Regions from separate parts of the Lysinimonas soli genome, predicted to be linked through region 2. Evidence: predicted binding sites of a transcription regulator. Region 2 holds the regulator's gene; the other holds the start of a gene.
The links. Region 2 encodes HspR, which represses chaperone genes until heat shock. Its sites were predicted from a motif close to AAGTTGAGTCNNNNNGACTCAACTT; they were not measured.

Region 1 (9,800 bases), on a different contig from region 2:
CCGTCGCGAAGGCTCTGCGTGACTTCTCCAAGGCCAACCCCCTGCTCGTGGTGAAGGGCGGCTATTTCGATGGCGCCCCGCTCTCAGCGGCAGAGGTCGGGCAGCTCGCCGATCTCGAGACCCGTGAGGTGATGCTGGCCCGCCTGGCCGGCGCCTTCAAGGCCTCGCTGTTCGGTGCTGCCTATCTGTTCCAGGCGCCGCTGTCGAAGGCCGTTCGCACGGTCGACGCGCTGCGCGAGAAGCAGGAATCCGCAAGCTGACCGTCCACCCGGACGAGCTCATCACCCATCTGAACCACAAGCAAGGAGAAAGAAATGGCAAAGCTCAGCACTGACGAGCTGCTCGAAGCGTTCAAGGAGCTGTCGCTCATCGAGCTCAGCGACTTCGTGAAGAAGTTCGAGGAGACCTTCGAGGTCACCGCCGCTGCCCCGGTCGCCGTCGCGGCCGCTGGTGCCGGCGCTGCTGCCCCGGTGGAAGAGGTCGAGGAGAAGGATTCCTTCGACGTCGTCATCGAGTCGGCCGGCGAGAAGAAGATCCAGGTCATCAAGGAGGTGCGCACCCTCACCAGCCTCGGGCTGGGCGAGGCGAAGGCGCTTGTCGACGGTGCGCCGTCGACCGTCCTCGAGGGCGCGAACAAGGAAGCCGCCGAGAAGGCCAAGGCCGTTCTCGAAGAGGCCGGCGCGACCGTCACCCTCAAGTAGTTTCCCGCGGCGCGAGCCGCATGCGCGAAGGCGCCGTCCGGTCACGGGCGGCGCCTTCGTCGTTTCCGGGGGCGGGCGTTCGCGCGTTGGCGCGAGCACGGTGTCGGGCCAGGGCGCGCGTTGCGGTCGCTGCGTGCGCGTGGCCACGTGTCATCCGACATCGTGCTGGGCCGACCGCGGGGTCGGGCGGCGAGGCCGGTGCGGGCCGGGCTTGGCCGGCGACGGGCGGGCGGCGTCGCGGGTCAGGCGCTCGGGTCGTGGCGCGCCGTCGCGAGGTCGATGCGGAAGGAGTCGCCCGACCACCTCAGCGGCGTCCCCTCGGTGCGGTAGTACTCGAGGGCGCGGGCCTCATGGTCGGCGACCGGGTGTCCGGATGCCCGCACCACCCGCCACCACGGAACGTCCCCGCCGTACCAGGCCATCACCGCTCCCACGGCGCGCGGAGCGCGCGAGCCGATCGCGGCCGCCACGTCGCCGTAGCTCATGACCATGCCAGGCGGAATCGACGCGACCACCGCGAGCACGGCCTCGGCGAACTCGGGGTTCGGCTCGCGCGGCGGCATCTGCCCTACAACTCGAGGGCGCCGAGGTTCTCGCCGTACGGCGTCTGCCCCACCACGACGAACCCGACCGCCTTGAAGAACTTCTCGGGCCCGGCCTCGCCGCTGGCCCATACGACCGTCGCCCGGGAGAAGCCGCGGGCGCGGGCCTCGTCGGCGAAGGCCTTCACCGCGAACCGGCCGACGCCCATGCCCTGGGCGCCTTCGGCGACCTCGATGCGCCAGAGCGCGGCCCGCAGGTAGTCCTCGGGCGAATCCGCGTCGAACGACCCCATGACGTACCCGACCACGCGCTCGCCGTCGAGCACGACTCGTGGCCACGAACCCGAGGGGTCGAGCTCCTCTTCGGCGTGGGTGTAGGTCTCGGGCTTGAGGAATGCCTCCTGGCCCGGTTTGAGCGTGAGACCGTTCGCCGCGACGATCGTCTGGGCGGTCAACTCCTGCAGGGTCAGGTCTGCCATCCCCCCAGGCTAACCCGCGCGGGCCACCAGCGCGGAAGTCTCTCGATATCGAGATATCTGGAGAACGCGATAAGCTGATCCCCGGCCCGCAGGATGGGCCGAACGACTCAGGCAGACGTGGCGCGAACCGCGTCCGTGCCGCGCAACGTGTGCGCCGTCGATGCGACGGCACACGGAAAAGAGGAGAGACGTGGTCGAGAAGATCAAGGTCGAAGGAACGGTCGTCGAACTCGACGGCGACGAGATGACCCGCATCATCTGGCAGTTCATCAAAGACCGCCTCATCCACCCCTACCTCGACATCGACCTCGAGTACTACGACCTCGGGATCGAGAACCGCGACGCGACCGACGACCAGGTCACGATCGATGCGGCGCACGCCATCCAGAAGCACGGCGTCGGCGTCAAGTGCGCCACCATCACCCCCGATGAGGCCCGCGTCGAGGAGTTCGGCCTGAAGAAGATGTGGAAGAGCCCGAACGGCACGATCCGCAACATCCTCGGCGGCGTCATCTTCCGCGAGCCGATCATCATCTCGAACATCCCGCGCCTGGTTCCGGGCTGGAACAAGCCGATCATCATCGGCCGCCACGCCTTCGGCGACCAGTACCGCGCCACCGACTTCCGCTTCGAGGGCGAGGGCACGCTCACCATCTCGTTCCAGCCGAAGGACGGCGGCGAGGCGCAGAGCTTCGAGGTCTTCCAGGCGCCCGGCTCGGGCGTCGCGATGGCCATGTACAACCTGGATGCCTCGATCCGCGACTTCGCGCGCGCCTCGCTGAACTACGGCCTGGCCCGCAACTACCCGGTGTACCTCTCGACCAAGAACACGATCCTCAAGGCCTACGACGGCCGCTTCAAGGACATCTTCGCCGAGATCTTCGAGGCCGAGTTCAAGGCGCAGTACGACGCCGCCGGACTCACCTACGAGCACCGCCTCATCGACGACATGGTCGCGAGCGCCATGAAGTGGGAGGGCGGCTACGTCTGGGCCACCAAGAACTACGACGGCGACGTGCAGAGCGACACGGTCGCTCAGGGCTTCGGGTCGCTGGGCCTGATGACCTCGGTGCTCACGACCCCCGACGGCAAGATCGTCGAGGCCGAGGCGGCCCACGGCACGGTGACGCGCCACTACCGCATGCACCAGCAGGGCAAGCCCACCTCGACGAACCCGATCGCGTCGATCTACGCCTGGACGCGCGGCCTGCAGCACCGCGGCAAGCTCGACGGCAACCAGGCCCTCATCGACTTCGCCGCGACCCTCGAGGATGTCGTGATCACAACGGTCGAGAGCGGCAAGATGACGAAGGACCTGGCCCTGCTGGTCGGACCGGACGAGCCGTGGCAGACGACCGAGGACTTCCTGGACAGCCTCGACACCAACCTCAAGGCGCGCCTGGGCTGAGCCCCGCCGGGGGCGAGGGACCCCGCCTGCCTCAGGGCGTCGGCGGGATGCCCTTCTTCTGCGGGTGCGGCGTCTCGCCACGGGCCAGGGACTCGACGAAGCCGGCGATCTTGGCCGCCCGCGTCGTCGCGCGCTTGACGTTGTCGATGCGGAAGATCACGGAGAAGCGGTTCTGCGCCGTGAGCGACTCGAACACCGCCGCGGCGGCCGGGTTGGCGTCGAGTGCGGCGCGCAGGTCGGCGGGAACCGCCGTGGTCGCCTGCCGATAGGCGGCATCCCACCTGCCATCGGCCTTGGCGTGCTCGATCTCGCGGTGGCCCGCCGGGCGCATGCGCCCCTCGGCGATCAACCGCTCGACGTACTCGCGGTTGCGTTGCGACCAGAGGCTTCGGGGCCGCCGAACGCTGAAGCCGACGGTGAAGTAGTCGTCGTCGACGGGGCCGGCCTGGCCGTCGATCCAACCGAAGCAGAGCGCGACCTGCAGCGCCTCGGCGTGCAGCATGCCCGGGGCGGACGATCCGGTCTTGCGCAGGCGGAGCCGCACGGCATCCGGGCGGTCGGCGGTCTCGGAGTCGAGCCAGCGTTCCCAGTCGTCGGCCGTCTCGAAGAACAGCTCCGGTTTGTCGGCGTGGGCCACCATGCGATGACGCTACTGCGAGCGACCGACGGCGAACGACGAGGGGCCCGGAGCAGAATCGCTCAGGGCCCCTCGAGGGTGATTCACGCGGTCGCGGACTCCGTCGTGGTGGAACCGCCGGTCGTCTCGGCGTGCGTCTCAACCGCGGTCGGCCCCGAGGAGGTCTGCACCTCGATCTTGCGCGGCTTGGCCTTCTCGCTCACGGGGATCACGACGCTCAGCACGCCGTTCTCGTAGTTCGCCGAGATCGCGGTGGTGTCGATGCCCTGGCCGAGGTTGAACTGGCGCAGGAACGAGCCGGCGTTGCGCTCACGGGTGATCCACTTGACGCCCGCCTGGCTGCGCGGGGTGCGCTCGGCGCGGATGCTGAGCAACTGGCCGTCCACGTCGATGTCGACGCTGCCCGGGTCGATGCCCGGCAGGTCGGCGTTGAGCACGTAGTGGTCGCCGTCGCGATACAGGTCGATCGGCATCAGCCGGGGGCCCTGGCGCGAGTCGAGCAGCTCCCCTGCCACGCGGTCGAACTCGCGGAACGGGTCGAAGAACATTGCCATCTGGTCCTCCTGAGGATTGACATGAGTCTTGATGACTCAACTTTTCGCCAGATTAGCACTCTCGGTATGAGAGTGCCAGACCCCGGCGATGCTGCTCGCCGAGGGCGAACATTCACCAGGGAACCGTGCCGGAGCGGTCTTGGAAGGTGCCCGTCGGACCGTCGCGATCGATCGTGGCCAGACGGATGATCGCGTCCGTGCCCTCCCGAACGGTCTGCGTCCCGCTGTTCCCGTTGAGATCCGTCGCGGTGTATCCGGGATCGACGGCATTGATGCGCAGCTCGGGGAGCGCCTTGGCGTATTGGACCGTCAACATGAGGACCGCGGCCTTCGATGCGCTGTACGCCAGCGAGGGGAAAGGCCACTCCATCCGCGTCGGGTCGGTGACGATGCTGAGCGAGCCCAGTCCGCTGCTGACATTGACGATGACCGGGTTCTCCGACTTGCGCAACAGGGGAAGCGTGGCGCGAGTGACTCGGACCACCCCGAAGACATTGGTGTCGAAGGTCGTCTTCATCTGTTCGGCACCGAGCTCATCGGCAGTGGCTCGACCACCCGTGATGCCCGCGTTGTTGACGAGCACATCGAGGTGACCCTCGTCGTCACGGATGCGGTCGACGGCCCGTGCGACCGAGTCGTCGTCGGTGACATCGATCAGCACGAACCGAGCGCCGAGCGCCTGCGCGGCTGCGCGCCCGCGTTCTTCGTCGCGGGCGCCGAGATAGACGATGTGGCCGAGTTCAAGCAGACGGCGGGACGCCTCGTAGCCGAGGCCCTTGTTGGCTCCGGTGATCAGTGTTGTGGTCATGCCCTCGAGTCTGCGCGGACGGCATCGGCCCATCCAGTGCGTGCCCGACGGGGGGACCGTCAGTACCACCCGGGGTTCCGGCTCCAGGGCGCAGACTGGAGCGATGGAACTCGAGCTCGCTGCCGCATTGCGTGCCTGGCGCGATCGGGTGACCCCGGGCGCCGTGGGCGTCGCCTCGGGTGCCGGCCGGCGGGTGCCGGGCCTGCGGCGCGAGGAGCTCGCGGCGCTCGCGGGCGTCTCGGTCGACTATCTGGTCCGGCTCGAGCAGGGCCGCGCCCGCAACCCGTCTCCGCAGGTGATCGGCGCACTGGCGCACGCCCTGCGGCTCACCGTCGAGGAACGGGATGCCCTGTACCGCATGGCCGGCGTCGCTCCTCCGTCAGCGGGGACCGTCCCACGACACGTGCCGCCGGGCATCCAGCGGATGATCGACCGACTGGCCGATACCGCACTCGCCGTGTACACCTCGGGCTGGGAGATCGTGCAGTGGAACGCGCTCTGGGCCGCGCTGCTCGGCGATCCTTCGCCGTGGCAAGGCCGGGAACGCAACCTGGTCTGGCGCGTCTTCACCGTCGGGGAGGGCCGCGTGCATCACGAAAAGGCCGGTCGGGATGCCTTCGAGAGCGGTATCGTCGCCGACCTGCACATCGCGGTCGGGCGGTATCCCGACGACCGGGAGCTGGTGGCCATGATCGCCGAGCTGCGGCGGCGCAGTGCTCGGTTCGCGACGCTGTGGGACCGCTATGAGCTGGCGCCGGGGACATCGACCCGCAAGACGATCCGGCATCCCCTCATCGGTTCGGTCGATTTCGACTGCGACGTGCTCACGGTGCCGGGGAGCGATCTTCGCATCGTCGTCTACACCGCCGCACCGGGGAGCGCGGCCGCCGACGGGCTCGCGCTCTTGCGCGTGACGGGGATCCAGGAGTTGGAGTCCGCGGAGCCGTCAGCGGGTGAGCGGGTCGTCGAATCGCTCCGTCGCTCGCCGCAGGCTCAGTAGCCGATGAACACGTCGGTGACGGTCCGGCGTGCGCCGCTTCTGCGCAGGGCCTTCGCGAGACTCGCGACGAGCTCCGGCGGTCCGGAGAGGTAGCTCGTGCGGGACGCCGCATCCGGAACCGCGGAATGGATCATCGCCGCGGTGACGGGCCCGGCCCCCGCCCAGCTCCAGCCCGCGGGCAGTTCGATGGGTGGCGTCGGCGAGACGACGATCACCCGGCAGCCGGCGGCGCGCAGCGCCTCGGCGAAGGCGAGCTCGTCGGGGCTCGAGACCGAGTACAGCAGCACGATGTCGCGCCGCTCGCCGACCGCCGCCGCGTGCTCGAGCTGGCTGACGAACGGCGTGATGCCGATGCCGGCCGCCACGAGCAGCAGCGGTCTGCCGAGGTCCTTCGGCAGCACGAAGTCGCCGCCCACCGAGGTGGCCGACACGACGGCGCCCGGTTCGAGCGCGAGAAGCGCCGCCTTGAAGCTGCTGGATCGCTCCGGCAGACGCATGGCGAAGCGCACGGTGCCGCCGTCGCCGGGTGCCGACGCGATGCTGAAGACCCGACGCCAGCCGCGCGAGTCGGTCTTGGCGTGCGGGAGGGTGAGCTCCATGTGCTGGCCCGGGGTGAACCGCACGGGGGCCAGCGGGCGGAAGTCGAACCGCCAGCTCGTCGCGGTGAGGGGCGAGCGCCCCAGGAAGACCAGTCGGATGCCGCGCCGCTGCCCCGCGAAGAACGCCAGCAGGTTGCCGATCAGCAGGGCGAACTCGGGGGTCGAGGTGAGCGGGCCCGCCGTGAACTGCAGGTAGAACAGCACCCCGACGATCGCCGCCTCGGCGAGCTGCTGCCAGCGCCGGGGCGGCAGCGTGAGCGGTTCGTCGAGCATGAAGCCCGCGAAGAACACCAGGGGAAGCGAGAGCAGGGCCGTCGAGATGCCGTCGACGACGGGCACGCCGTGCACGGCGCTGCGCACGACCACGTTGGCGGTCGCCACGACGAGGAAGACCAGGGCGAGCGGGAACCGCCGGGTGCGCCACAGCACGAGGAACGCGCCGATCGCCACGACGGGCAGCAGCAGTGGCGTCGCGACCCACCAGACGCTGAAGTTCAGCCCGGTGAGCCCGACCACGAAGGCTCCCAGCGCCGCCGGGTTGAAGACGTGCCGCCCGCGGAACGCCAGGAGGTACTTCGCGAGCACGGCGACCACCGAGGCCAGGGCGAGGGCCGCGAGGCCGAGCAGATCGAGGGTCGGCGGGAAGATGAACAGCAGCAGCAGGGCCGTGATCGCCGTCGAGCTGAGCTGCGGCCGGGTGTTGACGATGAGCCCGGCGACCCCGTTGGCGAGATACGACGACAGCAGCAGCACGGCGCCGCTGGCCAGCAGCGCCAGGGGCGAGAACGACAGCTGACCGAGGGCGCTCCGCACGAGCGCCACGGCCGCGATGGCGACGAGGCAGATGACCACGAGCCCGTACATCGTCACGCGTCCGAGGATGCGGTCCAGCCATGCGGTCATAGGAACAACTCTCCTGAGAACGAGGGCGAATGTTCGACGCGCCCGTCGGCGAACATCCTGATGGTGATCACGTCGTGGGCGCGGTACAACTGCGGATCCGTGTCGAAGAACAGGGCGGTGGCCGCGCCGTCGGCGATCATGGCGCTGGCGGCGATCGCCCAGCTCGCGACCACCGCGCCCGTCGGCAGGCCTGTCACGGCGTCGAGCACGTGGTGCAGGCCCTCGCCCCAGGCGCGCCGATTCGCGGCGCTCGCGCACAGGGCGAGGCGGGCCGGGTCGTCGCCGCTGAGATCGACGACGCCGATGGCCTTGCTCGGGTCGCCCGGATGCTCGAGCGCGACCCGCAGGGGCACGCCGCGGGTGACCAGGTCGCCGCCGGCATCCACGACATGGCGACGGATGCCGTGCTCGACCAGCACCGCGCTCACCAGGTCGACGAGGCGGCCCTTCCCCGCCGCGCCCAGGTCGAGCAGCACCGGCGTCACCGTGTCGAGGAACTCGCCGTCCCAGGCGATCGCGTCGTCCCAGGCGGGCACCCGGGCCGGCGTCGAGGTGGGGACCAGCCGGTACTGCGCGTCGTAGCCGAGCGATTCGAGCGCCCGCCCGACGAGCGGCGACACCCGACCGCCGCTCGCCTCGTAGAGCTCGCGGTAGTACCCGAGCAGCTCGGGGGCGTCGTCGGGCAGGCGGTGACGACCGGGGGAGCGGGCGATCCGGGTGACGAGGGAGTCGTCCCGGAAGCGCGACCAGTCGCGATCGAAGCGTTCGATGCGCTGCTCGACCGCGGCGCGCGCGTCCTCCGGGACCGGTTCGGCGGTGTCGATGCGCCATCCGGTGCCGATCGCGTCGAAGGTCCAGGCGACCGGAAGCGGATCGACGATCATCGAGTGCCGATCAGGACTCGAGGGCGTCGGCCTTGATGCTCTTGAGCGCCGCGTTGAAGCCGGCGCTCGTGAGCGAGGAACCGGCGACCCGGGAGACGCTGATCGTGTCGATGTCCTTGCCGACCACGAGCGCCGAGATGCTGCTGGCGAACTGGCTCTGGAACATCGCGGGATTGCCGTTCGTGGCGTGCGGGGTGACGGTGACCGCCGTGACCTTGTCGCTCGAGAGCGTGACCTTCACCGAGATCGATTCGGTGCCACTCGGGGCCTGGTAGCTGCCGTCGGCGCTGTAGGTGCCGTCCTTGTACGACGCGCTCGCACTCGCCGTCTCGCCCGTGGAGGAGCCGGCGGACGCGCCGGTGTTCGCGGGCGAGTCGGCACTCGCGGTCGAGGAGCAGCCGGCGAGGGCGCCGACCAGTCCGAGGCCGGCGAAGCCGATGGCGAAGGGGCGGGAGGGACGGAATGACATGAGACTCCTGAGCGGTGATGGACGGGGACACGCGGGCCGAAGCCAGCCTGTCAGGGGTACGTGTAGGAATCCCTGACAACCTGCCTAACGGGCGCCGCAGGCGAAAGGTTCACGGTCGGGGGAGATCGGCGCTTGCGCGTTGATTGTTCGTACGCTTTACTAACAAACATGTCTGCATCGGAAGTGCAGCGGGGCTCTTCCGTCCGAGAGGGCGCACCCGCTGCCGGCCAGGGTCTCGCGACCGCGTCGGGTCATGCCGGATTCGGCTCGGGCCGGGCCCTGCGGCCCAGCGCGAAATCGCTGCCCGAGCACGCGCGCGGCCACAACCGCTCCCTCGTGCTGCAGACCCTCTACCGTTCGGGAACCCTCAGCCGCGCCGACCTGTCGCGCGCGACCGGGCTCACCCGGGTCACCATTTCCGATCTGGTCGCCGAGCTCATGGTCGAGAAGCTCGTCGTCGAGGTCGGCCAGCGCGACGAAGCCCGACCCGGCAAGCCCGCGACGATGCTCGACATCAACCGCACCGGATTCCACATCATCGGCATCGACCTCAGCGAGTACGCCACCTTCCGGGGGGCCGTGCTCGACCTCGACGGCGTCGTGCTCGAACGCATCGAGGTTCCCCTCGACGGCGCGACGGGTGCCGCCGCCACGGCCAAGGTCGTCGCCCTCGCGCAGCGCCTCGTCGCCGCGGCGACCCTTCCCCTGCTGGGCATCGGGGTCGGGTCTCCCGGTGTCGTCGACCTGGCGGGCACCGTGCTGAGCGCCCCGAACCTCGGCTGGCCGAGCGGCGCGGGCGCCGGTGAACCGCTGCAG
Region 2 (9,800 bases):
ATCGTCGTTCTCGACCCGGACCGCGTCGACGGCCTGATCTTCCTGCGCAAGACGAGCATGCAGCTGGCGAGCAAGATGCGCTTCATGAGCGCCCAGCTGCTCGCCCTCTTCGACGAGGGCCTCGGCCTGCGGTCGGCCGCGCAGGCCAATGCCATGGCGATTCGGTTGAGGTCGTCGCTCGAGGCGGGGATCTCCGACGGCTCGATCTCGGGCCTCGCGTTCAGCCAGGCGACGCAGGCCAACGCCGTGTTCGCGGTGCTCGACAACGGGGCCGCCGACCGCATCCGCGAGCGCGTGCGCTTCTACGATTGGGACCGCGCGGCCGGCCAGGTGCGCTGGATGTGCGCCTTCGACACCACCGAGGCCGACGTCGATCGCTTCGTCGCCGTCATCCGCGAGGAGCTGGCGCGCGCCTAGGCTGACCCTGTGACCGAAGCCGCAGCACCCCGCCCCTGGGTCAAGTCCTACGCCGAAGGCGTGCCCGACGACATCGAGGTGCCGACCGGGTCGCTCGCCGACCTCATCCAGTCGTCGGTCACCGAGTTCGGCGACCACGTCGCCCTCGAGTTCTTCGGACGCGAGACGAGCTACGCCGAGCTCGGCGAACAGATCGATCGCGCCGCGGAGGGCCTGCGCCGGCTGGGCGTGCGCAAGGGGGATCCGATCGCGCTCGTGCTGCCCAACTGCCCCCAGCACGTCGTCGCGTTCTACGCGGTCCTGCGGCTCGGCGCGATCGTCATCGAGCACAACCCGCTCTACACCCCGCGCGAGCTGCGCCACCAGTTCGAAGACCACGGAGCGCGGGTCGTGATCGCCTGGGACAAGGTCGTCGCCACGCTGCAGGGCTTCCCCGACGACCTGGCGCTCGAGCACGTCATCTCGGTCGACATGACCCGGGCGATGCCGTTCCGGCTGCGCGCGGCGCTGCGCCTGCCGCTGGCCCGAGCCCGCGCGAGTCGCGCCGAGCTGACCGCGGATGTCCACGCCACGATCCCGTGGGAGCAGCTGCTGGCCGACACCAGGATCAAGCCTTCGGTGGGCGGCCCGTCCGTCTCGGATGTCGCCCTCATCCAGTACACCAGCGGCACGACCGGCTACCCCAAGGGCGCCACCCTGACCCACCTCAATCTCGGGGTCAACGCCGCACAGGCCCGCGCCTGGGTGCCCGAGATCGAGCGCGGAACCGCCAGCGTGCACGCCGTGCTCCCGCTCTTCCACGCCTACGGACTCACGCTCTGCCTCACCTTTGCGATAAGCATGGGGGCGCGGCTCGTGCTCTTCCCGCGCTTCTCTCCCGAACTCGTGCTGCCGGTCATCAAGAAGCGCCCGCCGACCTTCCTGCCGGCCGTGCCGCCGATCTACGAACGGCTCACCAAGGCGGCCGAGGATGCCGGCGTCTCGCTCGACGGCATCCGGATCGCCATCAGCGGCGCGATGCCCCTCTCGTCGTCGGTCGTCGAACCGTGGGAGGCCCTGACGCACGGCTACCTCGTCGAGGGCTACGGGCTCAGCGAGACCTCGCCCGTGCTCATGGCGAACCCCGTGGCACCGAACCGCCGGCCCGGAACCGTCGGCCTGCCCCTGCCCGGAACCGACGTGCGCCTCGCCGACCCCGACGATCCGTCGAAGGATGTCGCGCCCGGCGAACGCGGCGAACTGCTGGTCAAGGGCCCCCAGGTGTTCAGCGGCTACTGGAAGAAGCCGGATGCCACGGCCGAGGCCTTCGCGGACGGCTGGTTCCGCACCGGCGACATCGCCACGATCGACGCGGACGGCTTCGTCACGATCGTCGACCGGATGAAGGAGCTCATCATCACCGGTGGCTTCAACGTCTCGCCGAGCGAGGTCGAGGCGGTGCTGCGCGGCTTCCCCGGGGTCGACGACGTCGCCGTGGTCGGACTTCCGGATGAGCGCGACGGCGAGCACGTCGTCGCGGCCGTGCTCGCCGTTCCGGGATCGACCGTCGACGGCGAAGCCCTGCGCGCCTTCGCCCGCGAGACCCTCACGCCCTACAAGGTGCCCAAGCGCGTGGTCATGGTCGACGAGCTGCCCAAGTCGCTCATCGGCAAGGTCCTGCGCAAGAAGGTCAAGGAGTCGCTGCTCGCCGGCGACGCGTCGGCGTAGCCCCCGCCGCCCCGCCCAGCCCCGGCCCGCGGGCTAGACCTGGGGCGCCGTCATCCGCGAGACGGTCAGCTCGTCGCCCGCCAGATCCACCATCACGGTGTCGCCGTCGCGCACGTCTCCGGCCAGCAGGGCCCGCGCGAGCCTGTCGTCGATCTCGTGCTGCATGAGCCGGCGCAGCGGGCGCGCCCCGTAGATCGGGTCGTAGCCGCGCTCCGCGAGCCAGGAGCGGGCGTTCGGCGTCACCGCGAGCTGCAGCCGACGCTCGCCGAGCCGCTTCTCGAGCCGGTCGATGTAGAGCGACACGATCTGGCCGAGGTCGGCCTCGCTCAGCTGCGAGAACACGACGATGTCGTCGAGCCGGTTCACGAACTCCGGCTTGAAGGCCTGCCGCACCAGGTCGTTCACGGCCTGCACCTTCTGCTCCCAGGTCAACGCGGGGTCGACCAGGTACTGGCTGCCGAGGTTCGACGTCAGGATCAGGATCGTGTTACGGAAGTCGACGGTGCGCCCCTGTCCGTCCGTGAGGCGCCCGTCGTCGAGCACCTGCAGCAGCACGTCGAAGACCTCGGGGTGGGCCTTCTCGATCTCATCCAGCAGGATCACCGAGTACGGCCTGCGGCGCACGGCCTCGGTGAGCTGCCCGCCCTGCTCGTAGCCCACGTACCCGGGAGGGGCGCCGAGCAGTCGCGAGACCGAGAACTTCTCGCCGTACTCGCTCATGTCGATGCGCACGAGGGCCTTCTCGTCGTCGAACAGATAGCTCGCCAGGGCCTTGGCGAGTTCGGTCTTGCCGACGCCGGTCGGTCCGAGGAACAGGAACGAGCCGGTCGGGCGGTCGGGGTCGGAGATGCCGGCCCGGGTACGCCGCACCGCCTCGCTGACGGCGCGCACCGCATCCTTCTGCCCGACGATCCGCTTGCCGAGCTCGGCCTCCAGGTGCAGCAGCTTCTCGGTCTCGCCCTGGCGCAGCTTGGCGACCGGGATGCCGGTCCAGGCGGCCACGACCGCGGCGATGTCCTCATCGGTCACCTGGTCGTTGACCATCCGCGGCCCGGACTGCTCGACCGCCTCGGCCTCGGCCAGCGCCTTCTCGATGCCGGGGATGACCTCGTAGTTGAGCTTGGACGCGTCCTGGTAGCGCTGCTCGCGCATGGCCCGGTCGAGGTCGATCCTCGCGTCGTTGAGGCGGCTCTTGAGATCGCCGACCGAATGCAGCGACGCCTTCTCGGCCAGCCACCGGGTCTGCAGCTCGTCGAGCTGCGCCTCCCGCGCGTGCATGTCGGTGCGCAGCTTCTCGAGGCGGTCCTTCGACGCCTGGTCCTTCTCCTTCTTGAGCGCCAGCTCCTCGATCCGCAGGCGGTCGACGGCACGCTTGAGCTCGTCGATCTCGACCGGCGAACTGTCGATCTCCATCTTCAGCCGCGATGCCGCCTCGTCGATCAGGTCGATCGCCTTGTCGGGCAGCTGCCGGGCCGTGATGTAGCGATTGCTGAGGGATGCCGCCGCCACGAGGGCGCTGTCGGCGATCGTCACCTTGTGGTGGGCCTCGTAGCGCTCCTTGAGCCCGCGCAGGATCGCCACCGTGTCCTCGACGCTCGGCTCGCCCACGTACACCTGCTGGAAGCGGCGCTCGAGGGCGGCATCCTTCTCGATGTACTCGCGGTACTCGTTGAGCGTCGTCGCACCGATCAGCCGCAGTTCGCCGCGCGCGAGCATCGGCTTGAGCATGTTGGCCGCCGCGACCGAGCCCTCGCCGCCGCCCGCGCCCATCAGCGTGTGCAGCTCGTCGATGAAGGTGATGACCTTGCCCTCGGACTCGGTGATCTCCTTGAGCACGGCCTTGAGCCGTTCCTCGAACTCGCCGCGGTACTTGGCTCCCGCGACGAGCGCCGCGAGGTCGAGCGAGATCAGCTGCTTGTCGCGCAGCGAGTCGGCGACGTCGCCCGCGACGATGCGCTGGGCGAGGCCCTCGACGACGGCAGTCTTGCCGACGCCGGGCTCCCCGATGAGCACGGGGTTGTTCTTGGTGCGGCGGGTCAGCACCTGGCTGATCCGCCGGATCTCGGCGTCGCGCCCGATCACGGGATCGAGCTTGCCGCTCTTGGCGATCTCGGTGAGGTTGATGCCGTACTGCTCGAGGGCCGTCTTCTGCTCCTCTTGCTGTCCCGAGGTCGGGGCGCCCTGCATGTTGGCCATGGCTTCTCCGTCAGAGATGTGGTTTCAGGATGTCAGCCTCGCGGCCCGAACGGCCGCCAGACCACGACTTGGTTGGCTTTCTTGGCGCGCTCCCCGGCGCGCAACGAGACGACGTCCCCCTCGGCCCCGGCCGCGAACACGCGGCGCCCTGGCCGGTTGAGCAGCTCGTCGGCGAGCGCCGCCTCGAGCTCACGCACCCGGGCCGCGAGCTCCGACACCTGGTCCTCGAGCTCGAGGATGCGCCGGATGCCCTCGAGATTGAGCCCCTCCGCGCTCAGTCGCGCGATCTCCCGCAGCTGCACGACGTCGCGCATCGTGTAGCGCCGCGACTGCCCGGCCGTGCGCCGAGGGCTCACGAACCCCAGCCGGTCGTACTGCCGCAGGGTCTGCGGGTGCATTCCGCTCAGCTCGGCGGCGATCGCGATCGCGAACAGCGGGCTGTTCTCGTCGACGTCCATCAGCCGCGCCCCCCGCGGGCCAGCAGCTCCTCACGAGGGTTCTCCTCGGGCATCGCCGCGGTGAACGCCTCGAGCGCCTCCTTCGCCGCCGGAGTCAGGTGACTCGGCACCGCGACCACGACGCTCGCGAGCAGATCGCCCGTTCCCTTCGGGGTCGTGACGCCGCGCCCCTTGACGCGCAGCACGCGTCCGCTCGGCGTGCCGGCGGCGACTCGCAGCTTGACGGGACCGCCGTCGAGCGTCGGCACCTCGATCGTCGCGCCCAGGGCGGCCTCGGCGAAGGTCACGGGGACCTCGACCCTCAGGTTGAGTCCGTCGCGCTCGAAGATCGGATGCTTGCGCACCGTGACCGTCAGCACCAGATCGCCAGCCGGGCCGCCATCCGGGCTGGGTTGCCCCTTGCCCTTCAGCCGGATCTTCTGGCCGTCGGCCACGCCCGCCGGGATCTTCACCTTGGTCTCGTGACCGTTCTGCATCTGCAGCGATACGGTCTCACCACGGATCGCCGTGAGGAAGTCGAGCGTCGTGTTCGCCGTCAGGTCGCCGCCCTTGCTCGGCCCGCCGAAGCCCTGGTAGCCGCCGCTCGCGGTGCCGAAACCGCCGCCCCGGCCGCCGAACATGCCGCCGAGCAGGTCTTCGAAGCCGGCGGTGCCGTAGCCCTGCCGAGCGCCGCGACCCTGGTTGAAGAGCCCGCCGAAGACGTCCTCGAAGCCGCCGCCCGGGCCGCCGGCACCCGAGGTGAAGCGCGCGCCGCTGCCCATCGCACGCACCTGGTCGTACTCCGAGCGCAGCTCCTTGTCGGAGAGCACCGAGTAGGCCTCGCTGATCTCCTTGAAGCGCGCCTCGGCCTTCGCGTCGCCCGCGTTCGAGTCCGGGTGGAACTGCCGCGCGAGCTTGCGATAGGTCTTCTTGAGGTCGGCGTCCGACACGTCCTTCTTCACGCCGAGCACGGCGTAGAAGTCCTTGTCGAACCAGTCCTGGCTGGCCATACCTCTGCCTTTCTGCCGCGCCGCCGCTACTGCGGCGCTGGGCGCGAGACGGGCATGAGCGTCGTCACGCCCGCCTCGCTGTCGCGTCGCATCGTCATTCGGGAACGGAAACGGCGACCTTGGCCGCGCGGATGAGACGCTCGCCGAGCGCGTAACCCGGCTCGATCACATCCGCGACGGTGTTCACCGTCACGCCCGCCGTCGGCAGCTGGACGATCGCCTCGTGCACCTTCGGGTCGAAGGTCTCGCCCGTCTCGCCGACGCGGCGCAGACCGTAGCGCTCGAAGCCCGCGCGGAGCTTCTGCGAGACGATCGCGAGCGGGCTGCCCTCGACCAGGTCGCCGTGCCCCTCGGCGCGATCGAGGTCGTCGATCGCGGGAAGAAGCGTGCGGATCACCTCGGCGATGACGGCCTCGCGGTTCGCCGCGCGGTCGCGCTCGACGCGGGTGCGGAAGTTCTTCAACTCCGCCTCCGCGCGAGCGGCGCGCTCACGGTACTCCCCGACCAGGTCGCGCTCCGCCTCGGCCAGCAGCGCCACGTCCTCGTCGCTGAGCTCCACATCCGGGCCCTCGGCCTGGATGAGCTCATCGTCGGGCACGAGCGCCTCGGCTTCCGCCTCGGCTCGCGGCTCGCCCGTCTTCGGATCGATCTTCCGCTTGTCGCGGACGACCGGCTCCTCGGGCTCCTCGGGGCCCTTCTTGTCGTGCTCGTGAGAGGCCATGATCTACTTCTTCGGTTCCTTGGGCTCGTCCTCGTCCACGATCTCGGCGTCGACGATGTCCTCGTCACTCGAGCCCTCGGCCGACGGCTGCTCGGCGCCCTCGGCGGCCTGCTCGGCCGAGCCGGCCGCGTAGATCGCCTCGCCGAGCTTGGTCTGGCTGGCGCTGAGCTTGTCGAACGCGGTCTTGACCGCGGCCTCGTCCTCGGACTGGAGGGCCGACTTGAGCGCGTCGACGTCGGCCTGGACCTCGGTCTTCACGTCATCCGGGAGCTTGTCCTCGTTGTCCTTGATGAGCTTGTCGATCGAGTAGGCCAGCTGCTCCGCGCTGTTGCGCACCTCGGCGGCCTCACGGCGCGCCTTGTCCTCGGCAGCGTGCTCCTCGGCCTCGCGCACCATCCGGTCGATGTCCTCCTTGGGCAGCGACGAGCCGCCCGTGATGGTCATCGACTGCTCCTTGCCGGTGCCCTTGTCCTTCGCGCCGACGTGCACGATGCCGTTGGCGTCGATGTCGAAGGTGACCTCGACCTGCGGAACCCCGCGGGGAGCCGGAGCGATCCCGGTGAGCTCGAAGGTGCCGAGCGGCTTGTTGTCGCGGGTGAACTCGCGCTCGCCCTGGAACACCTGGATGGCGACCGACGGCTGGTTGTCGTCGGCGGTCGTGAAGGTCTCGCTGCGCTTGGTCGGGATGGCCGTGTTGCGCTCGATGAGCTTGGTCATGATGCCGCCCTTGGTCTCGATTCCGAGGCTCAGGGGGGTGACGTCGATGAGCAGCACGTCCTTGCGCTCGCCGCGCAGCACGCCGGCCTGGAGGGCGGCGCCGACGGCGACCACCTCATCCGGGTTGACGCCCTTGTTGGGCTCCTTGCCGCCGGTGAGCTTCTTGACCAGTTCGGTCACGGCCGGCATGCGGGTCGATCCGCCGACGAGCACGACGTGCGCGATGTCGGCGACCTTGATGCCCGCCTCCTTGATGACGTCTTCGAAGGGCTTCCTGGTGCGGTCGAGCAGGTCGCTCGTCATCTGCTCGAACTGCGCCCGGGTGAGGGTCTCGTCGAGGTTGGCCGGCCCGTTCTCGGTCAGCGAGAGGTAGGGAAGCTGGATGCTCGCGCTCATGCCCGAGCTGAGCTCCTTCTTCGCCTGCTCCGAGGCCTCCTTGAGGCGTTGCAGCGCGATCTTGTCCTTCGAGACGTCGACGCCCGTGGTGTCCTTGAACTTCTTGATGAGGTGCTGGACGACCCGCTGGTCCCAGTCGTCGCCGCCGAGCCGGTTGTCACCCGCGGTGGAACGCACCTGGATGGTGGAGAAGTCGTCGTCCTTGCCCACCTCGAGCAGGGACACGTCGAAGGTGCCGCCGCCGAGGTCGAAGACCAGGATGAGCTCGTCCTCCTTGCCCTTGTCGAGGCCGTAGGCGAGGGCGGCCGCGGTGGGCTCGTTGATGATGCGCAGCACGTTGAGGCCCGCGATCTCGCCGGCCTCCTTGGTGGCCTGGCGCTCGGCGTCGTTGAAGTACGCGGGGACGGTGATGACGGCATCCGTCACGCTCTCGCCCAGGTACTGCTCGGCATCGCGCTTGAGCTTGCCGAGGATGCGCGCCGAGATCTCCTGCGGCGTGTACTTCTTGCCGTCGATCTCGACCTTCCAGTCGGTGCCCATGTGGCGCTTGACCGACGAGATCGTGCGGTCGACGTTGGTGACGGCCTGGCGCTTGGCGGTCTCGCCGACGAGCACCTCGCCATCCTTGGTGAAGGCCACGACCGAGGGGGTCGTGCGGAAGCCTTCGGCGTTCGCGATGACGGTGGGCTCGCCACCTTCGAGCACGGCAACCACCGAGTTGGTGGTTCCGAGGTCGATTCCAACTGCTCGAGCCATGAGTCTGTCTGCTCCTTGGGTATTCAATTGCCGCTAAGTCCGGATGCCCGACTTGAGTCGGACAGGATCAAGTTTCGCATCCTGTGGATAACTCTGTCAACTCCACCTTGAGTCGGAGTGACTCAAGGTCCTGTCGCGCCGCGAGCCGGTGCTGGCTTCGAGCCACCCGGCGCGGCAGGATGTGACCCAGCGCGCGGCACCGCGCGTTCACCCGACGGAAGTAGGGTCCCGCCATGACCGATCAGTACGGACCCGCTCCGATCGGAAGCGCCCCGCTCGTGCGAGGCCTGGACCTGCAACGGGACCGCTCCGTCCCGCCCCGTCAGGTCGTGGCCTGGGCCTTCTGGGACTGGGGATCCTCGGCGTTCAACGCGGTCGTGACGACCTTCGTGTTCACGGTCTATCTGACCGGCACGAAGGGGTTCGGCACCACCGACTCGGTGTCGGCGTCGCTGGGATGGGCGCTCGGCGTCTCGGGGGTGCTGGTCGCCCTGCTCGCTCCCGTGACGGGTCAGCGTTCCGACGGCTCCGGTCGTCGCAAGTTCTGGCTCGCGGTGAACACGGCCATCGTCGTGGTCTGCATCGCGCTGCTCTACTTCGTCTCCCCGAGCCCCGTGCTGCTCTGGCTGGGGCTCGCCCTGCTGGCGATCGGCACGGTGTTCTACGAGCTCGCGGCCGTCAACTACAACGCCATGCTCGTGCAGGTGTCGACGGCCAAGACCGTCGGTCGGGTGAGCGGCTTCGGCTGGGCGATGGGCTACTTCGGCGGAATCGTCCTGCTGCTGATCCTCTACTTCGGCTTCATCCACCCCGATGTCGGCCTGTTCGGCGTCACGAGCGCCGAGGGCCTCTCGGTGCGCGTGTCGATGCTCATCGCCGCGGTCTGGTTCGCCCTCTCGGCGCTGCCGGTGCTGTTCGCAGTGCCCGAGTACCGCGCCCCCGACGCCCTCCGACGCGAGCGGGTGGGGTTCTTCGCCTCGTACGCCCGCCTCGGCCGCGACGTCGCGGCGCTGTGGACGACGAGCCGGCGCACGGTGTGGTTCCTGCTGGCCAGCGCGATCTTCCGGGACGGCCTCACCGGCGTCTTCACCTTCGGCGGAGTCCTCGCCGCGGGCACCTTCGGCTTCTCCAAGGGCGAGGTCATCATCTTCGCGATCGCCGCCAACGTGGTCGCGGGTGCCTCGACCGTCCTGGTCGGCACCCTCGACGACCGGATCGGGCCGAAGCCGGTCATCGTCACCGCACTCATCGGGCTCGTCATCAGCGGGCTCGCGGTCTTCGTCCTGCACGCCGGCGGACAGGCGGTGTTCTGGACCGCGGGGCTCGCCCTGTGCCTGTTCGTCGGGCCGGCCCAGTCGGCCAGCCGCACCTTCCTGTCGCGGCTCGTGCCGGCGGGCCGCGAGGGCGAGGTGTTCGGCCTGTACGCGACGACCGGCCGGGCCG

Region 1: the regulator HspR is predicted to act here: its motif matches at 4,340-4,364, upstream of ACFPJ4_RS12420 (Hsp20/alpha crystallin family protein).

The regions. Positions count from the first base shown of each region.
Region 1 covers NZ_JBHSMG010000003.1:129,903-139,702, forward strand. The annotation lists gene rplJ (50S ribosomal protein L10) at 1-260, shown strand, start outside; gene rplL (50S ribosomal protein L7/L12) at 315-701, shown strand; gene ACFPJ4_RS12400 (MGMT family protein) at 944-1,264, opposite strand; gene ACFPJ4_RS12405 (GNAT family N-acetyltransferase) at 1,270-1,722, opposite strand; gene ACFPJ4_RS12410 (NADP-dependent isocitrate dehydrogenase) at 1,883-3,130, shown strand; gene ACFPJ4_RS12415 (YdeI/OmpD-associated family protein) at 3,162-3,770, opposite strand; gene ACFPJ4_RS12420 (Hsp20/alpha crystallin family protein) at 3,851-4,321, opposite strand; gene ACFPJ4_RS12425 (SDR family oxidoreductase) at 4,434-5,129, opposite strand; gene ACFPJ4_RS12430 (helix-turn-helix domain-containing protein) at 5,233-6,129, shown strand; gene ACFPJ4_RS12435 (FAD-dependent oxidoreductase) at 6,123-7,631, opposite strand; gene ACFPJ4_RS12440 (FAD:protein FMN transferase) at 7,628-8,515, opposite strand; gene ACFPJ4_RS12445 (FMN-binding protein) at 8,526-8,984, opposite strand; gene ACFPJ4_RS12450 (ROK family transcriptional regulator) at 9,153-9,800, shown strand, end outside.
Region 2 covers NZ_JBHSMG010000002.1:119,523-129,322, forward strand. The annotation lists gene ACFPJ4_RS08115 (threonine aldolase family protein) at 1-417, shown strand, start outside; gene ACFPJ4_RS08120 (long-chain-fatty-acid--CoA ligase) at 427-2,124, shown strand; gene ACFPJ4_RS08125 (ATP-dependent Clp protease ATP-binding subunit) at 2,158-4,320, opposite strand; gene ACFPJ4_RS08130 (heat shock protein transcriptional repressor HspR) at 4,353-4,778, opposite strand; gene ACFPJ4_RS08135 (DnaJ C-terminal domain-containing protein) at 4,778-5,767, opposite strand; gene ACFPJ4_RS08140 (nucleotide exchange factor GrpE) at 5,862-6,488, opposite strand; gene dnaK (molecular chaperone DnaK) at 6,492-8,357, opposite strand; gene ACFPJ4_RS08150 (MFS transporter) at 8,591-9,800, shown strand, end outside.